Regions from separate parts of the Bradyrhizobium sp. UFLA06-24 genome, predicted to be linked through region 1. Evidence: predicted binding sites of a transcription regulator. Region 1 holds the regulator's gene; each other region holds the start of a gene.
The links. Region 1 encodes LexA, which represses DNA repair genes until DNA is damaged. Its sites were predicted from a motif close to TGTTCNNNNTGTGTTCNG; they were not measured.

Region 1 (2,258 bases):
CGGTGCGCGTCCAGATCCACCTGTTGTCGTAGCGGACGTTATCGGCGAAGGCGAGCTCCGTTCCCGGCAGCAGGCAGACCGCGACGGACATGTCGGCTTCGGAGGCGAAGCCGCGTGTCGAGGTGCCGCGGAATGTTGTCGTGACGATCGTCTCGCCGACTTCTGCGGGACGCGTTGCGACGGCATGCAGGCTATAGTCACACATCGGGTGCTCCTCTATCAGGATAGCAACCCGCGCCTCTGTCCTGGAGGCACAGGCCTCTATCAGAGTGTAAGTCTGCGAGGCTCTGCTTGGTTGTAGGCAAATCTGCGGCTTGGGTCCGCTGGCGATAATCACAATATCTTTCCCGAACGCCTAGGAACAAAGCCTGCTCCGGTGCATTCGGCGGACCTTCTGCATCAATATCCGCAGCATCAATGTCCGGCCGGTGCCGACCAGCCCGAATATGGCCAGGCCGACTGCTGGACGGAGTTGAGGGCGTTGCGGGATTGCTGGCTTGTCGCTTGCTGCGCCTTGCGGAGGTGATGCTGCGGTTGCGCGGCGAAGGCATTCGGCGCTGACGCGGCGATCAGCGCGGTCGTGACGGTGCTCAGGATGATCTTGCGCATGGTGGTCTCCTCGGTCTCAAGGCCTTTGAAGCAATGAAGGCTTCGCTTCGTTGCAGCCTGCCGAGGATTTAGCGCTGGAGAGATGGCCGGATAATCTGTGCAAAACCAGAAAGACTATACAGCCGGAGCGGACAATCGTCCGCTCCATCGTTTGCTCGCGCGAGAGCGCTTAGTACTTCCGGTACAGCCCGATCAACTTGCCCTGGATCTTCACCCGGTTGGGCGGGAGGATCCGGACTTCATAGGCGGCATTCGCCGGCTCGAGCGCAATGGAGGCGCCGCGGCGGCGGAAGCGCTTCAGGGTGGCTTCCTCGTCGTCGATCAGCGCGACCACGATATCGCCGGTGTCGCAACTCTCGTTGCGTTGGATCAGCGCCATGTCGCCGTCGAGAATGCCGGCATCGACCATCGAATCGCCGCGCACTTCGAGTGCGTAGTGCTCGCCTGCGCCGAGCATGTCCGGCGGGACGCTGATGGTGTGGCTGCGGGTCTGCAGCGCCTCGATCGGCGTACCAGCCGCGATGCGGCCCATCACCGGCACTGCGACGGGGCGCTCGCCCTCGTCGGCGGGCGGGCTCGATGTCGTGCGCACCTTGCCGAGATTGCCCTCGATCACGCTCGGGGTGAAGCCGCGGCGGTTGCCGGCGGCGGCCTGGAGCTCGGGCAGCTTGATCACTTCGATCGCGCGGGCGCGGTTCGGCAGGCGGCGGATGAAGCCACGCTCCTCGAGCGCGGTGATCAGGCGGTGGATGCCCGACTTCGAACGCAGATCGAGCGCGTCCTTCATCTCGTCGAAGGAGGGCGGCACGCCGCTTTCCTTCAGCCGCTCGCTGATGAACCGCAGGAGCTCGTATTGTTTGCGCGTTAACATCTCGACCAAAATCCCCCTGACGATGTCGTTCGATTCCGAGACGCTGAAGTCAGCGACAAGCCGTTACATGCTCGAAACAAATCATGAACGGACACTATATGTTCGATACATGTTCCGCAACTGCTTAATTTACCGTGAACGCGACAAAGTTCGCGGAACGGTTGCGAACTCTGTGTTCAAACAGGCAGTCGCAGCACCTCGCAAGGCGCTCCCGCTTCGGCCTTGGGCGCGAACGGCGGGCGCACGAGAAGTGCCTGTGCCGCAGCGAGATTCGCAAGCAGCGAGGAGTCTTGATGATCGACGGGAACGGCGATGAGCGTGCCATCGTCGCGTACTTCGAGACGCGCGCGGAGGTAATCCTCGCGCTGGTCGTTGGCGCGGACATCGCGCCCGAGCACCGCGCGTTCACGGCAGTGATGAACCAGCGAATGGCCTGAGAGCGCGCGAATCAGCGGCACCATGAACAGGAAACCGCACACGTAGGATGACACGGGATTGCCAGGCAGGCCGATCACGCGCATGGCCCCGAGCCGCCCGTGCATCATCGGCTTTCCCGGCCGCATCGCGATCTTCCAGAACGCCATCGAGGTGCCTTCGTCCTGGAGCGCCTGCTGCACCAGATCGTGGTCGCCGACCGAGGCGCCGCCGGTCGTGATCAGGATGTCGGCGCCGGACTGGCGCGCGCGGCGGATGCCCGCGGTGGTGGCTTCGAGCGTATCGGCGGCGACGCCAAGGTCGATTGTGTCGGCGCCCTCGCTGCGGGCGAGCGCGTGCAGGG
Region 2 (2,258 bases), on a different contig from region 1:
CGCGAGAGCGCTGCCGACGGACAACACGAGGCAAACGACTGATCCGAGCACAGCAAGCTTGCGCGTCATGGGAGAGCCTCCTGGCTGAGATGGAGCTGTCGTCCCGACAACGCCTCAGTACAGCGTGCGGATCGGCCGGTCGGCGGCGCCGTAGGGCACCCAGCGGCAGGCAAAGGAGATGTAGCCACCCTCATACGCCTGCACCGCGAGGAATTTCGCCACCTTCCCGTAGCGCGCACAATGATCGACGGCGACCTGCCGCGCATCGACCTGCGTCGCCATCGAATAGGCGATGATGCCGCCGGTGTCGTTGCCCTTGATGGGCGGCACCGGAAGGATGTCGGCGCGCGCCGGTTGGCTCGCCATCATCCCCGAAACAACCAGGCTGGCAAGAAGGCCCGCGGCCGCAATGATTCGCATTCCCGTCACTCCGTTGATGGCCGGCAGTTTACGGTGCCGGCGCGGCGGTGAAAAGAACGGAAGGCCGCTCGGCTGCGACGTTGTGATCAACTCCTGGCCAAGTGTTGCCGCGCTGCACTTGACCTCTCCCGACCTTCGCGGCACCGTCCTACCCTCGCAAGACCAGCTGTCCGGATTGCCCATGCGCGCCCCCTTCCTGAAATCGCTCCGCTTTGCCGCCGTTCTCGGCCTCATGTTCGGAGCGCTGTCGCTCGGCGAGGCCAAGGCGGCCAATCCGCTGGAGCTGAACTTCTGGCTGAGCGGACCGCGCTATGACGGCGCCGTTGCCGATTGCGACAAGGCGCTGCCGACGATCGCCACCCAGTTCTGGGAAAAGGAAAGCTCGTTCTGGAATTCGCCGTTGAAGATCACGGGCTTCGCCGCCGTTCACGAAGTCGCGTTCCGGCCCTGGGCATCCGACAACATTCCGCGCCGCTACTGCACCGCTGACGCCATGCTCACCGACGGTAAGGTGCGGAAGGTGCATTTCTCCCTCGTCGAGGACGGCGGCTTTGCCGGCTATGGCAATGGCGTCGAATGGTGTGTGGTCGGGCTCGACCGCAACTGGGCCTACAACCCGTCCTGCCGCGCCGCCAAGCCCTAAGCCGAAGAATTTGATTCGAGGCCGATCCAGCAGCAGATCGCCGATCCGCTCAAATTTTGTTCTTGAAATGTTCTTGTTGGCTGCTAGGCTGATTGCACAGTCTAGTTGAGAGGCGTTGCCATGGTTCACTTTAGATTGCGTTCGTTCTCCCGTCTCGTGACTCTCCCCCTGGTTCTTGCCGCCGGGCTGATCGCGCTGGCTGGCGGCGCGAAGGCGCAGGACAAGCGACAGAACGCGCCCGGAGAATTTGATTTCTACGTCCTGTCGTTGTCATGGTCGCCGTCCTTCTGCGAAGAAGCCGCCGAACGCGGTCGCGGCGGCGGGCGCTCGAACATCCAGTGCGAGGGACGCCCCTATTCCTTCGTGGTGCACGGGCTGTGGCCGCAATATGAGAACGGCTTTCCGGAGTATTGCCAGCGGCCCTCGCCGCGGCTCAACCGCAGCATCGTTTCCTCGATGCTCGATTTGATGCCGGCGCCGGGCCTGATCTTCAATGAATGGGACAAGCACGGCACCTGCTCCGGGCTTACAGATCGCAACTATTTCGAGACCATCCGCAAGGCGCGCGCGGCGATCAAGATCCCGGCCGAATATCTCGACCTGTCGGAGACCAAAACCGTGGCGCCGGGTGAGGTGGAGGAAGCCTTCATCAGGGCTAATCCCGGCCTGAGCAACGCAGCCGTCTCGGTCACCTGCAACCGGACCCGGCTCTCCGAGGTCCGCATCTGCCTCAGCAAGGACCTGCAATTCCGCGCCTGCGAGGAGCTCGAACGTCGCTCCTGCCGCCGCGACCAGGTGACGATGCCGCCGATCAGGGGTGGTTAGCTCCTGCTTCGTCATTGCGAGCGCAGCGAAGCAATCCAGACCGCCTCTGCAGCAAGATTCTGGATTGCTTCGCTGCGCTCGCAATGACAAGGGGATGGGATCGCGCAAGACAACGTGGTCCCCGATCATGAACTACCGCCACGCCTTTCACGCCGGCAATTTCGCCGATGTCATCAAGCACATCGTGCTGGCCCGCATCCTCACTTATCTGCAGGACAAGCCGGCCGCCTTCCGCGTCATCGACACCCATGCAGGCGCCGGCCTCTATGATCTCGACAGCGACGAGGCGCGCCGCGGCGGGGAGTGGCTCACCGGGATCGCCCGGCTGATGCAGGCGCGGCTCTCGAACGAGAGCGTCGCGCTGACCAGG
Region 3 (2,258 bases), on a different contig from region 1:
CGCGTTAACCAGTGTGAATGCCGGAACTCTGCGCAGCCGCGATGTTGCGCCTTTCAGGTTGAGGGGCGTTCTCATGTTTGATGCCGATACCAGAGCCTTGCTGCGCAGCATTTTGGACGAGGTCTGCGAACAGATCGATCAGTATCAGACCGGGACGCGCGCGCACGTCGCGGCGCAGATCCTCGCGGCGGCGGGTCGCGATGCTACGCCTGACAATATCAGGGAAGCGGGGATCGATGCGCTGAAGAGCGCGCCCACGATGTGGCGATAAACGGCAGCGCGGCGACGATCATTAGCTGAAGGCGAACCACGCGAGCACCGCGAACACCGGAATGATGGCGACGCCGAACAGCACCAGCGGCGCGGGCTCGTTTCCGGTGCGGTCGTCTCTCATGTCGGCTTCCTCGCGATACCTCCGCTTTGCCCTGCGGCGCGGCGGGTCAGGAAATCTCTTTCGGCAGATCCCATTCCGCCTTCGGCTCGAACGGCTCCGACTTGAGCCGGCGTCGATACTCGCGCGCCGCCGCGAGGAGGTTTTGCTTGACCTCCTCGTCGGCGGTTTGTGCGGCGAGGGCTTCGGCCCGGTGGGCCTGGTGCTCGAGGGATTCTGTCGTCATGCACGGCCAACTCTGCGGCGGGGCGTGCGTTCCAGACCGGCCTCGTGCTTCATCTTGTTGATCAGTTCGGAAGCCTCGGCTTTCGTCAGCTTGTGCTTCAGCTCGTCGTTGGGAACAGGCTTGTGGGCCTGCTCGGCGAGGGTGGTGAGATAGGATTCCTGCGCGCCGGTCATCGGATCATCGCCGGACACCCAGTCCTTCGGATCCTTCTGCGTGTTGTCAGCCATGACCTCTCCTTTCCTGACAAATCTGCTTTTCCGACCAACGTCGGACTCGACTCTTCGTTCCGTTTTTGTTCTCATGTGGTCATCTTCACAGGACGAGGCGGAACATGCCGGACCTGAACCAGCTCAGGCGCGAGATCGAGACCATGCGGGGCCAGCTAGGGCGGAAACGGAAGGACATCCTGACGCTGCAGCGGGCGGGGATCGGGACGGCTTCGGCCGAAGCGTTGCTGTCGCGGATGCACGCCAGGATCGAGACCCTCTGTGCGCAGCGAGACGCGCTGAACGGCGCGGAGCCGCCTCGCAAGGGCAGGGTGTTCGGAGGACGGAATCGGTGAAGGAGCCTCTCAGGTATTTTAGCGACGAGCCTGAACTTTCGCCCTTCCTCGCGGCGCTCCACGATGTCCGGCTCAAGGCGACGCGTGAAGGATGGTGCTATGCGCACGTCCAGGCCATCATCGTTGCCATCGACCAGTACGCCGAAGCCGCAACGGGCAACCGCGATTATTTTCTGAACAAGCCGCACTCCATCGGCCGGCCGCATCGGAGCGACGTGCCTTAGCGTCGACCAGCGTTCGCGATATCGCCGTCATCATTGCAACAGGTGCGGACGCGCGTGCAGGTGCGCGCGCGATTACAAATCCGTAAAAGCGATTGAAACATGAGGCGCCCGAACTATCTCTGCACCAGGCGGCAGCGTTACAAGCCGCCCTTCAACTGACCCGGCCAACAGCCCCGGACCGGGCCCTTCTTATTCCCCACGCGCTGGCCCTGCCTCACTGGCCTCAGAGGCGCTGAACATGGCTGCCCGCACCTATCACCACGAACGCTGGTCGGACGACGACGACCGGCTGCTTCGCACCATGTGTGAAACCGGAAAGAGCCTGACCTTGATGATCGTGAAGCTGAAGCGGCCGATCGCGTCGATCAGGTCGCGCGCCATCGAGCTCGGACTCCGTCTTCCCGGCACGCGCATCGGACTGCGGCGGAAGCACAAGCCGCCAGCGTGATCGGCCCTGTGGCCCGCGCCAGTGCCGCCGCGCGGCAAAACAGCTCGCCAAACAAAGAGGCCGCCAACGCGGCGGCCTCCAATTGTCGTGGCGATGCCAGAAAGAACGACATCACAGCGGCGGCAGGCCCGGTCCTGATCCCGGACCGAACGGGCCGGGAAAACAGCCGGGGCCGCGCAAGCCGCCGGCGATGACGCCGCCGACCCACTCGACGGCATGGACGATGGCGTTGCCGATGGCGCGGAAGGCATCGCCCAGCCAGTTCCCGCCGACAATCGACTCGAGCTCGGCATCTGTCAGCTCGATCATTCCCTCACGTGCGTGATCACTGTTCTGCATGGTTCTCTCCTGATGAGATCGGGCGGCGGACCATTCCGCCGTCGACGGGCAGCGTGCTCCCCTTGCAC

Region 2: IF809_RS11110 (ribonuclease T2 family protein) is a predicted target of LexA. The motif match lies at 1,121-1,138, and genes of this name have one in related genera.
Region 3: IF809_RS32745 (DUF3072 domain-containing protein) is a predicted target of LexA. The motif match lies at 900-917, and genes of this name have one in related genera.

Annotation. Positions count from the first base shown of each region.
Region 1 covers NZ_JADFUE010000031.1:20,141-22,398, forward strand. Annotated here, with positions in the region: gene IF809_RS23400 (hypothetical protein) at 1-205, opposite strand, end outside; gene IF809_RS23405 (hypothetical protein) at 415-609, opposite strand; gene lexA (transcriptional repressor LexA) at 779-1,480, opposite strand; gene IF809_RS23415 (molybdopterin molybdotransferase MoeA) at 1,657-2,258, opposite strand, start outside.
Region 2 covers NZ_JADFUE010000010.1:55,074-57,331, reverse strand. Annotated here, with positions in the region: gene IF809_RS11125 (DUF3617 domain-containing protein) at 1-69, opposite strand, end outside; gene IF809_RS11120 (hypothetical protein) at 115-420, opposite strand; gene IF809_RS11115 (hypothetical protein) at 602-1,063, shown strand; gene IF809_RS11110 (ribonuclease T2 family protein) at 1,184-1,888, shown strand; gene IF809_RS11105 (23S rRNA (adenine(2030)-N(6))-methyltransferase RlmJ) at 2,016-2,258, shown strand, end outside.
Region 3 covers NZ_JADFUE010000070.1:6,053-8,310, forward strand. Annotated here, with positions in the region: gene IF809_RS32735 (hypothetical protein) at 74-271, shown strand; gene IF809_RS32740 (hypothetical protein) at 441-617, opposite strand; gene IF809_RS32745 (DUF3072 domain-containing protein) at 614-844, opposite strand; gene IF809_RS32750 (hypothetical protein) at 949-1,179, shown strand; gene IF809_RS32755 (globin family protein) at 1,176-1,403, shown strand; gene IF809_RS32760 (hypothetical protein) at 1,642-1,851, shown strand; gene IF809_RS32765 (hypothetical protein) at 1,963-2,190, opposite strand.